2 regions of the Acidovorax sp. GW835-FHT14G06 genome follow, and region 2 is predicted to be linked to the other one. Evidence: riboswitches for the same ligand, from Rfam matches in the RefSeq annotation. Region 2 holds a riboswitch; the other holds the start of a gene.

Region 1 (3,405 bases), on a different contig from region 2:
ACCACGCATTGCCACCCACAACGGGCATGGCACGGGGTGCACCCTGTCGTCTGCGATTGCCGCCCACTTGGCTCTGGGCCTGCCGCTGCAGCAGGCTGTGGAGCAGGCTCGGGCCTACATCCTTGGAGCCATTGCTGCAGGGGCAGACGTCACCACCGGGCGCGGCCACGGCCCCCTCAACCACGGCTATGCGCCTGTGGCGCAGCGGGTGCTCTTGCCGGCGGTTTGGGCTGTTTTGGGGCTCAAGCGCTAGTCAATCAAGCGCTGAATGCTCATTTTTTGATAGTGTTTTGACAGTTCACCGGGCGCGAGGCCGTGTGGCCCATGCCAGCGCAAAGCTGAACACCAGCGCTGGCAGGGCAGATCCTGCATCGGGCAGCACCTTGGGCGCCAAGTGGTAGACCGCAATACCTGCCAGCCAGATCGCCACGGGTACACCGTTGATCTTGCGCGCCGTGGCCAGCAGCGCGGCAGCATCGGCGCCAAACGCCAGTCGGCCCAGGATCACGCCAAACAGTGGCACGAACACCGAGCTGAGCAGCAGCAAAAATGGCTCCAGGCTGTGCATGGGCAGCACAAGGGCCAGCCCCGTGCACAGCGCGGCCACCAGCAGGCCCCAGGCGCGCACGCCCCAGCGTGGCAACAGGCTGTGGGCCGACACGGCGCCCGAATAGGTGTCGCCATAGGCGTTGTCCACCTCGTCGATCAAGATCAGCGAGAGCGCGATCAGCCCGCCTTGCGCAAGCAGCAGCGCCTGCACCAAGTCCTTGCTGGGCAAGGTCAGCGCCACCAACACGCCCAGCGTGTAGCACCACATGTTGGCCAGCGCATAGCCCAGCCAGGTGCCACGCAATGCGGAGCCGCCATTCTTGCCATGGCGCGCGTAGTCGGCCACCAGGGGCAGCCACGAGATCGGCATGGCGATCACCAGGTCCAGCGCGGGCAGCACGCCCATGCCGCCTTCGCCCTTGCGCGTCCACAGGGCTTCAAAACCTTGCGTTTGTGCCAGCGACAAGAACTGCCACGACAGCCACAGCAGCGACAGCACCACCAGCGGCAGCGCCACGCGAGCAATCAGCTTGCGCACCAGCTGTACCATCGATCCGCTGATGAGCAGCATCACCACGCCGCCCCACAGCAGCGTGGCCAGCACGGGCCAGTGCGCGCCAGCCATGCTGCCCGACTGCTGGCCGATGGCCACCGTAGCGTCGCGCATCACCACCAGCTCGAACGTGCCCCAGCCCACCAGCTGCACGATGTTCAGGATGATGGGCAGGCTGGCAAATGTGCGGCCATAGACAGCATGCATCAGGCCCGCACTGGCCAGGCCGCTGTCGCAGCCCAGCTTGGCCACCCAGCCCAGAAGGCCCGCGCCCACGATGGAGCCCGCGACGATGGCAATCAGTGCCTTCTGGGTGCCCAGTGCAGGCATCAGGTAGGCGCCCACCTGCATGACCAGCAGGCCCACACCCAGGCTGAACCAGAGTGAGGCGTGGTCGTGCCACTGGAAGACACGGCGGTCAGGGGAGACAGGGGCCAGCGCTTCGTTGGTGGCGTGCGTGGCAGGCAATGAGGACATGAAATGGCTCCGTAAGCAGACACAGAGCAGGGGCCGCCCGCCGGTGCACCCTTACGTCTTCAGGGTCGTGCCGTTGCGGACTTGCTTCCCTGCGCGAGGATGATCTCAATCAGGTTCAAAGGGACTCTCTCAGTCGATGCTGGCAGACCAGTTTCGACACCCCTAGCGGTAGCACTTGCGAAAAGCAGTGCGCTGCGGATTGTAGTGGTGTGCCTGCGCGCCCGGTCAGGCCGCTGCGGCAGGCAGTACGCCCAGCAACTGGTGCAGGCGCGGGCTGGTGGTGGTGTACTGCAGCGCCACCTTATCGCCCTTGAGCGCCTCGGCCGCACCAAAGGCGGCCAGCGTGGCTTCGTGGAAGCCGCACAGGATGAGCTTGCGTTTGCCGGGGTAGGTGTTGATGTCGCCCACGGCGTATATGCCGGGCACGCTGGTGCGGAAGGCTTCCGTGTCCACCACCAGCTGTTTGCGGTCCATGGCCAAACCCCAGTCCGCAATGGGCCCGAGGCGCGGCGAAATGCCCAGCACAGCGACCAGCAGGTCCAGCGCCAGGGCGCGGCTGCTGCCATCGGCGTTCACCACCTGCAAGGCGCTCAGCCGGTTGCCGTCTGTCACGATGCCGGTGATCTGCGCTGCCTCCACGTGGATGCGCCCAGCGTCACGCAATTGCTGCAGGCGCTGCAGCAGGGTGTCGGGGGCCTGGAACACGTCGCGGCGGTGCAGCAGGCTGACGCGAGCGGCTTGTCCCTGTTCGGCCAGTTCCACGGCACGGGCCACAGCAGGCTCGTCCCCGCCGTGCACGACCACATGGCGCCCGGTCACATCTGCAGTGGTGGGCAGGGCCTGGTAGTGGACCTGGGTGCCCACAAAACGCTCAATGCCTTCCACCTTGAGCGTGCGCGGCACAAAGGCGCCTACGCCTGCGGCAATGAACACGCTGCGGGCCAGCAGTTGTGCTCCCTGCGAGGTTTCGATCAGCAGGCGCCCGTCGGCGTGTACCGTCAGTGCGGATACCAGCGTGTTCAGGTGCCACTGGGTCTTGAACGGCGTAATCTGCTTGAGCAGCAGGTCTGCCAGTTCCCGCCCGGTGCACACCGGGATGCCCGGAATGTCGTAGATGGGTTTGTCGCCGTACAGCTCGACGCACTGGCCGCCCGCATGGGGCAGGGCGTCGATGAGGTGGGCGGTGATGCCTTGCAGTCCCAGCTGGAAGACCTGGAACAGGCCCACGGGACCCGCGCCGATGACTACGGCGTCGGTTTCTTGAATCATGCCCAAGCCACGCGCGCAGCGCCCGAAACTGGCGCTGCCAAAGAACTGTGCCACCGTGGAACTGGCTTTGCCAGGCCACTGGTGGCGTCCCCCTTGGGGGATGGCGCGAAGCGACTCAGGGGGGTCACTTGACTAGTTCGTTGACCTTGCCCGGCTTGCCGTTCCATTCGTCGGCGTCGGGCAGCGCGGGCTTGCGCTTGGTGATGCTCTTCCAGCCGTCGGCAAAGGCCAGGTCGGCGTTGAGCTTGATGAAAGCAATCTGGTCGGCCGGCAGGTCTTCTTCGGCAAAGATGGCGTTGGCCGGGCATTCGGGGATGCAGACGGCGCAGTCGATGCATTCATCGGGGTCGATGACAAGCATGTTCGGGCCTTCGCGGAAGCAGTCCACGGGGCACACGTCCACACAATCGGTGTACTTGCACTTGATGCAGTTTTCGGAAACGACGTGGGTCATGACAGGAGTTGTGTGGGTCGGTGAAAACCCTCGATTTTAGAAGCTTTCACCGGCCTTGGGGGAGAGGGCCCCTCTCTCAGGAGGGGTGTCAGGGCGTTCAGGT
Region 2 (3,405 bases):
GCGGCGATCTTGTACGCAATGATCCCCTGCTTCACGTCGTCGCGGTCGGGCAGTCCCAGGTGCTCCTTGGGCGTCACGTAGCACAGCATGGCCGTGCCCATCCAGCCGATCATGGCCGCGCCGATGGCCGAAGCAATGTGGTCGTAGCCGGGGGCGATGTCGATGGTCAGCGGGCCCAGTGTGTAGAACGGGGCTTCGTGGCAGGTCTTGAGCTGCTCGGTCATGTTGGCCTGGATCATGTGCATGGGCACATGGCCCGGGCCTTCGATCATGGTCTGCACGTCGTGCTTCCAGGCCACCTGGGTCAGCTCGCCCAGCGTGTGCAGCTCGGCAAACTGCGCCTCGTCGTTGGCATCGGACGCGCAGCCGGGGCGCAGGCCATCGCCCAGGCTGAACGACACGTCGTACGCCTTCATGATGTCGCAGATGTCCTCGAAATGCTCGTACAGGAAGCTCTCACGGTGGTGCGCCATGCACCACTTGGCCATGATGGAGCCGCCGCGCGAGACGATGCCCGTGCGGCGCTGCGCCGTGAGGTGGATGTAGGCCAGGCGCACGCCCGCGTGGATGGTGAAGTAGTCCACGCCCTGCTCGGCCTGCTCGATCAGCGTGTCGCGGAAGATCGCCCAGGTCAGGTCTTCGGCCACGCCGCCCACTTTCTCGAGCGCCTGGTAGATGGGCACGGTGCCAATCGGCACGGGCGAGTTGCGCACGATCCAGTCGCGCGTGGTGTGGATGTTCTTGCCGGTCGAAAGGTCCATCACGTTGTCGGCGCCCCAGCGGATGGCCCACACCAGCTTTTCCACTTCTTCTTCGATGCTCGACGTGACGGCCGAGTTACCGATGTTGGCGTTGATCTTGACCAGGAAGTTGCGGCCAATCGCCATCGGCTCCACCTCGGGGTGGTTGATGTTGGCGGGGATGATGGCGCGGCCCCGGGCCACCTCGTCGCGCACAAACTCAGGCGTGATGATGCGCGGGATGCTGGCGCCCATGGGGTTGCCCATCAGGCGCTTCTCGCGGCCTGCATCGGCCATGTACTGCTCCATCCACTCACGCTTGCCGTTTTCACGGATGGCCACGTACTCCATCTCGGGCGTGACGATGCCCTTCTTGGCGTAGTGCATCTGCGTGACGTTGGCACCGGCCTTGGCGCGCAGGGGCTTGCGCTGCAGGGCGGCGGCCTCGGCGCGCAGCTGGGCGAGGCGGGTGGCGTCTTCGCTCTTTTGGCCGTCGTCCAGCGCCAAGGGCGCGCGGCCTTCGTAGTGCTCCACATCGCCCCGGCCGGTGATCCAGCCACCGCGCACGCTGGCCAAGCCTTTGCGCACATCAATGGTCGCATTCGGGTCGGTGTAGGGGCCGGAGGTGTCGTACACGCTGACCAGTTCGCCGTTGGTCAGCGCAATGTCGCGCACCGGTACGCGCAGGTCGGTGTGCAGTTGGCCGGGGATATAGGCCTTGTGCGATGCGGGGAAGGGCTCGCGCGTGCTCGCGAGCAGCTCGGCGAACTTCTCGGGTGTGGCCAGCTTGGCAAGGGGGTCGGGGGCGTTCATGGGGCAGGTCTCCTGGTTCCGGGGCGGTGGGTTCTGCTCCGGAATGGACCTGTGCGCCCCTCAGGTGCGGCAGCGCCTGAGGCAAGGCGTGCCCACAGGGACTGCGGGCACGGGGACAAGGAGGTCGGCTCTTCTTCCGCCGGTATGAACCGGATCAAGTTCGTCGGGTTCGCAAGCTTGCCTGAATTCCTTCAGGACTCTTGCATCTCAGCGCATCAGCACACCCCGGAGCAGGCGCGAGTATAGGCCAGAGAAAAACGGGGCGGCAGAGCCCGTGCGGTCAGAAGGTGTGAATGAATCCGGCGTGCCCGAGCAGGCCGCCAAAACGCGCCCGATCTAGGCGCAAAGCGCAGCCATAGCTCGGGCTATGGCGAGCATTTGTAACGACGAACGGGTGTGTTTTGGCGGGATGAGCGGGCATGGCGGGTTCGCTCACACCTTCTCAGGCCAGTCGGCCGATGAGGAGCACCGCGAAGAAGAACACAGCAGCAATCACCGTCCACTTGAGGATGACGAGCCCCAAGCGCTTGTAGCGCGGCTGGCCCGTGCCTGCATAAAACGCAAACGACACGGCAGCCGCCAGGAGCAGCAGCATGGCCAGCCAGCGAAAGATCAACATGGCGGGCGGGCCCTACCAGGCGCGCGCAGGCTGCGCAAAACCGGTGGGTGCCTGGCGCTCGTCCTCGAACGTGACCACCTCCCAGGCGTCGCGCTGGGCCAGCAGCTCGCGCAGCAACAGGTTGTTCATGGCGTGGCCCGAACGGAACGCGCTGTACGCGGCCAGCAGCGGTTTGCCGATGAGGTACAGGTCCCCCATCGCATCGAGGATCTTGTGCTTCACGAACTCGTCGTCATAGCGCAGACCGTCGCTGTTGAGCACCTTGTAGTCGTCCATCACGATGGCGTTGTCCAGGCCGCCACCCAGCGCCAGGCCGTTGGAGCGCATCATTTCCACATCGCGGGTGAAACCGAAGGTGCGGGCGCGGGCAATGTCGCGGCTGTAGTTGCCTTGCCCCAGGTCAAACTCCACGCGCTGACCGGTGGAGTCCACGGCCGGGTGGTCAAAGTCGATTTCAAAACTGAGCTTGTAGCCGTGGTAAGGCGTAAGGCGCGCCCACTTGGCATTGGCGCCTTCGCCCTCGCGCACCTCCACCGGCCGGGTGACGCGGATGAAACGCTTTGGTGCGTTCTGCAGTTCCACCCCAGCGCTTTGCAGCAGGAACACGAACGAAGCCGAAGACCCATCGAGAATGGGGACCTCTTCGGCCGTGATGTCCACATAGAGATTGTCGATGCCCAGTCCGGCACAGGCCGACATCAGGTGCTCCACCGTGTGCACCTTGGCATTACCCACCGCAATGGTGGATGCCAGCCGCGTATCCGTCACGGCCTCGGCACGGATGGGAATGTCCACCGGCTGTGGCAGATCCACCCGCCGGAACACGATGCCTGTGTCCGGCTGTGCGGGCCGCAGAGTCAACTCGACCCGCTGGCCGCTGTGCAGACCCACGCCTACGGCGCGGGTCAGGGTCTTGAGGGTGCGTTGCTGGAGCATCCGCGTATTTTAGGTTCTGGCACACCGCCCCGCACCGGCAGAGGTTTTGCCTGCACCACAGACGGGGCGCCACACTGGGAACGTTGGCGGCCCATAGGTAGAGCTACCGCCGCGTTTTCACCTACTGCACTGACCCCACGGTTCGCCGCACAATTTGGCATCAGAGGGCTTTGAGAACACACAACATGAACAAACCGCACCCGCCCCACAGGAGACTCCCATGAGCAAGCTCAGTTTCAAGATGAAAGTCATGCTCATGATCGGCACCGCGCTCATGGCGCTGTTGATCATGGCCAT

The links. A riboswitch is a leader RNA that binds a small molecule or an ion and turns the genes downstream of it on or off. The one in region 2 is predicted to bind thiamine pyrophosphate.
Region 1: linked by a shared signal. The riboswitch ahead of AC1Q64_RS01395 (purine-cytosine permease family protein) and the one ahead of thiC (phosphomethylpyrimidine synthase ThiC) in region 2 are both predicted to bind thiamine pyrophosphate.

The regions. Positions count from the first base shown of each region.
Region 1 is NZ_JBXAGA010000001.1:308,602-312,006, reverse strand. It holds gene thiD (bifunctional hydroxymethylpyrimidine kinase/phosphomethylpyrimidine kinase) at 1-253, shown strand, start outside; gene AC1Q64_RS01395 (purine-cytosine permease family protein) at 299-1,579, opposite strand; TPP riboswitch at 1,649-1,753, opposite strand; gene AC1Q64_RS01390 (NAD(P)/FAD-dependent oxidoreductase) at 1,805-2,848, opposite strand; gene fdxA (ferredoxin FdxA) at 2,973-3,302, opposite strand.
Region 2 is NZ_JBXAGA010000005.1:41,325-44,729, forward strand. It holds gene thiC (phosphomethylpyrimidine synthase ThiC) at 1-1,526, opposite strand, end outside; TPP riboswitch at 1,668-1,791, opposite strand; gene AC1Q64_RS09625 (hypothetical protein) at 1,996-2,172, opposite strand; gene lpxC (UDP-3-O-acyl-N-acetylglucosamine deacetylase) at 2,185-3,108, opposite strand; gene AC1Q64_RS09635 (methyl-accepting chemotaxis protein) at 3,329-3,405, shown strand, end outside.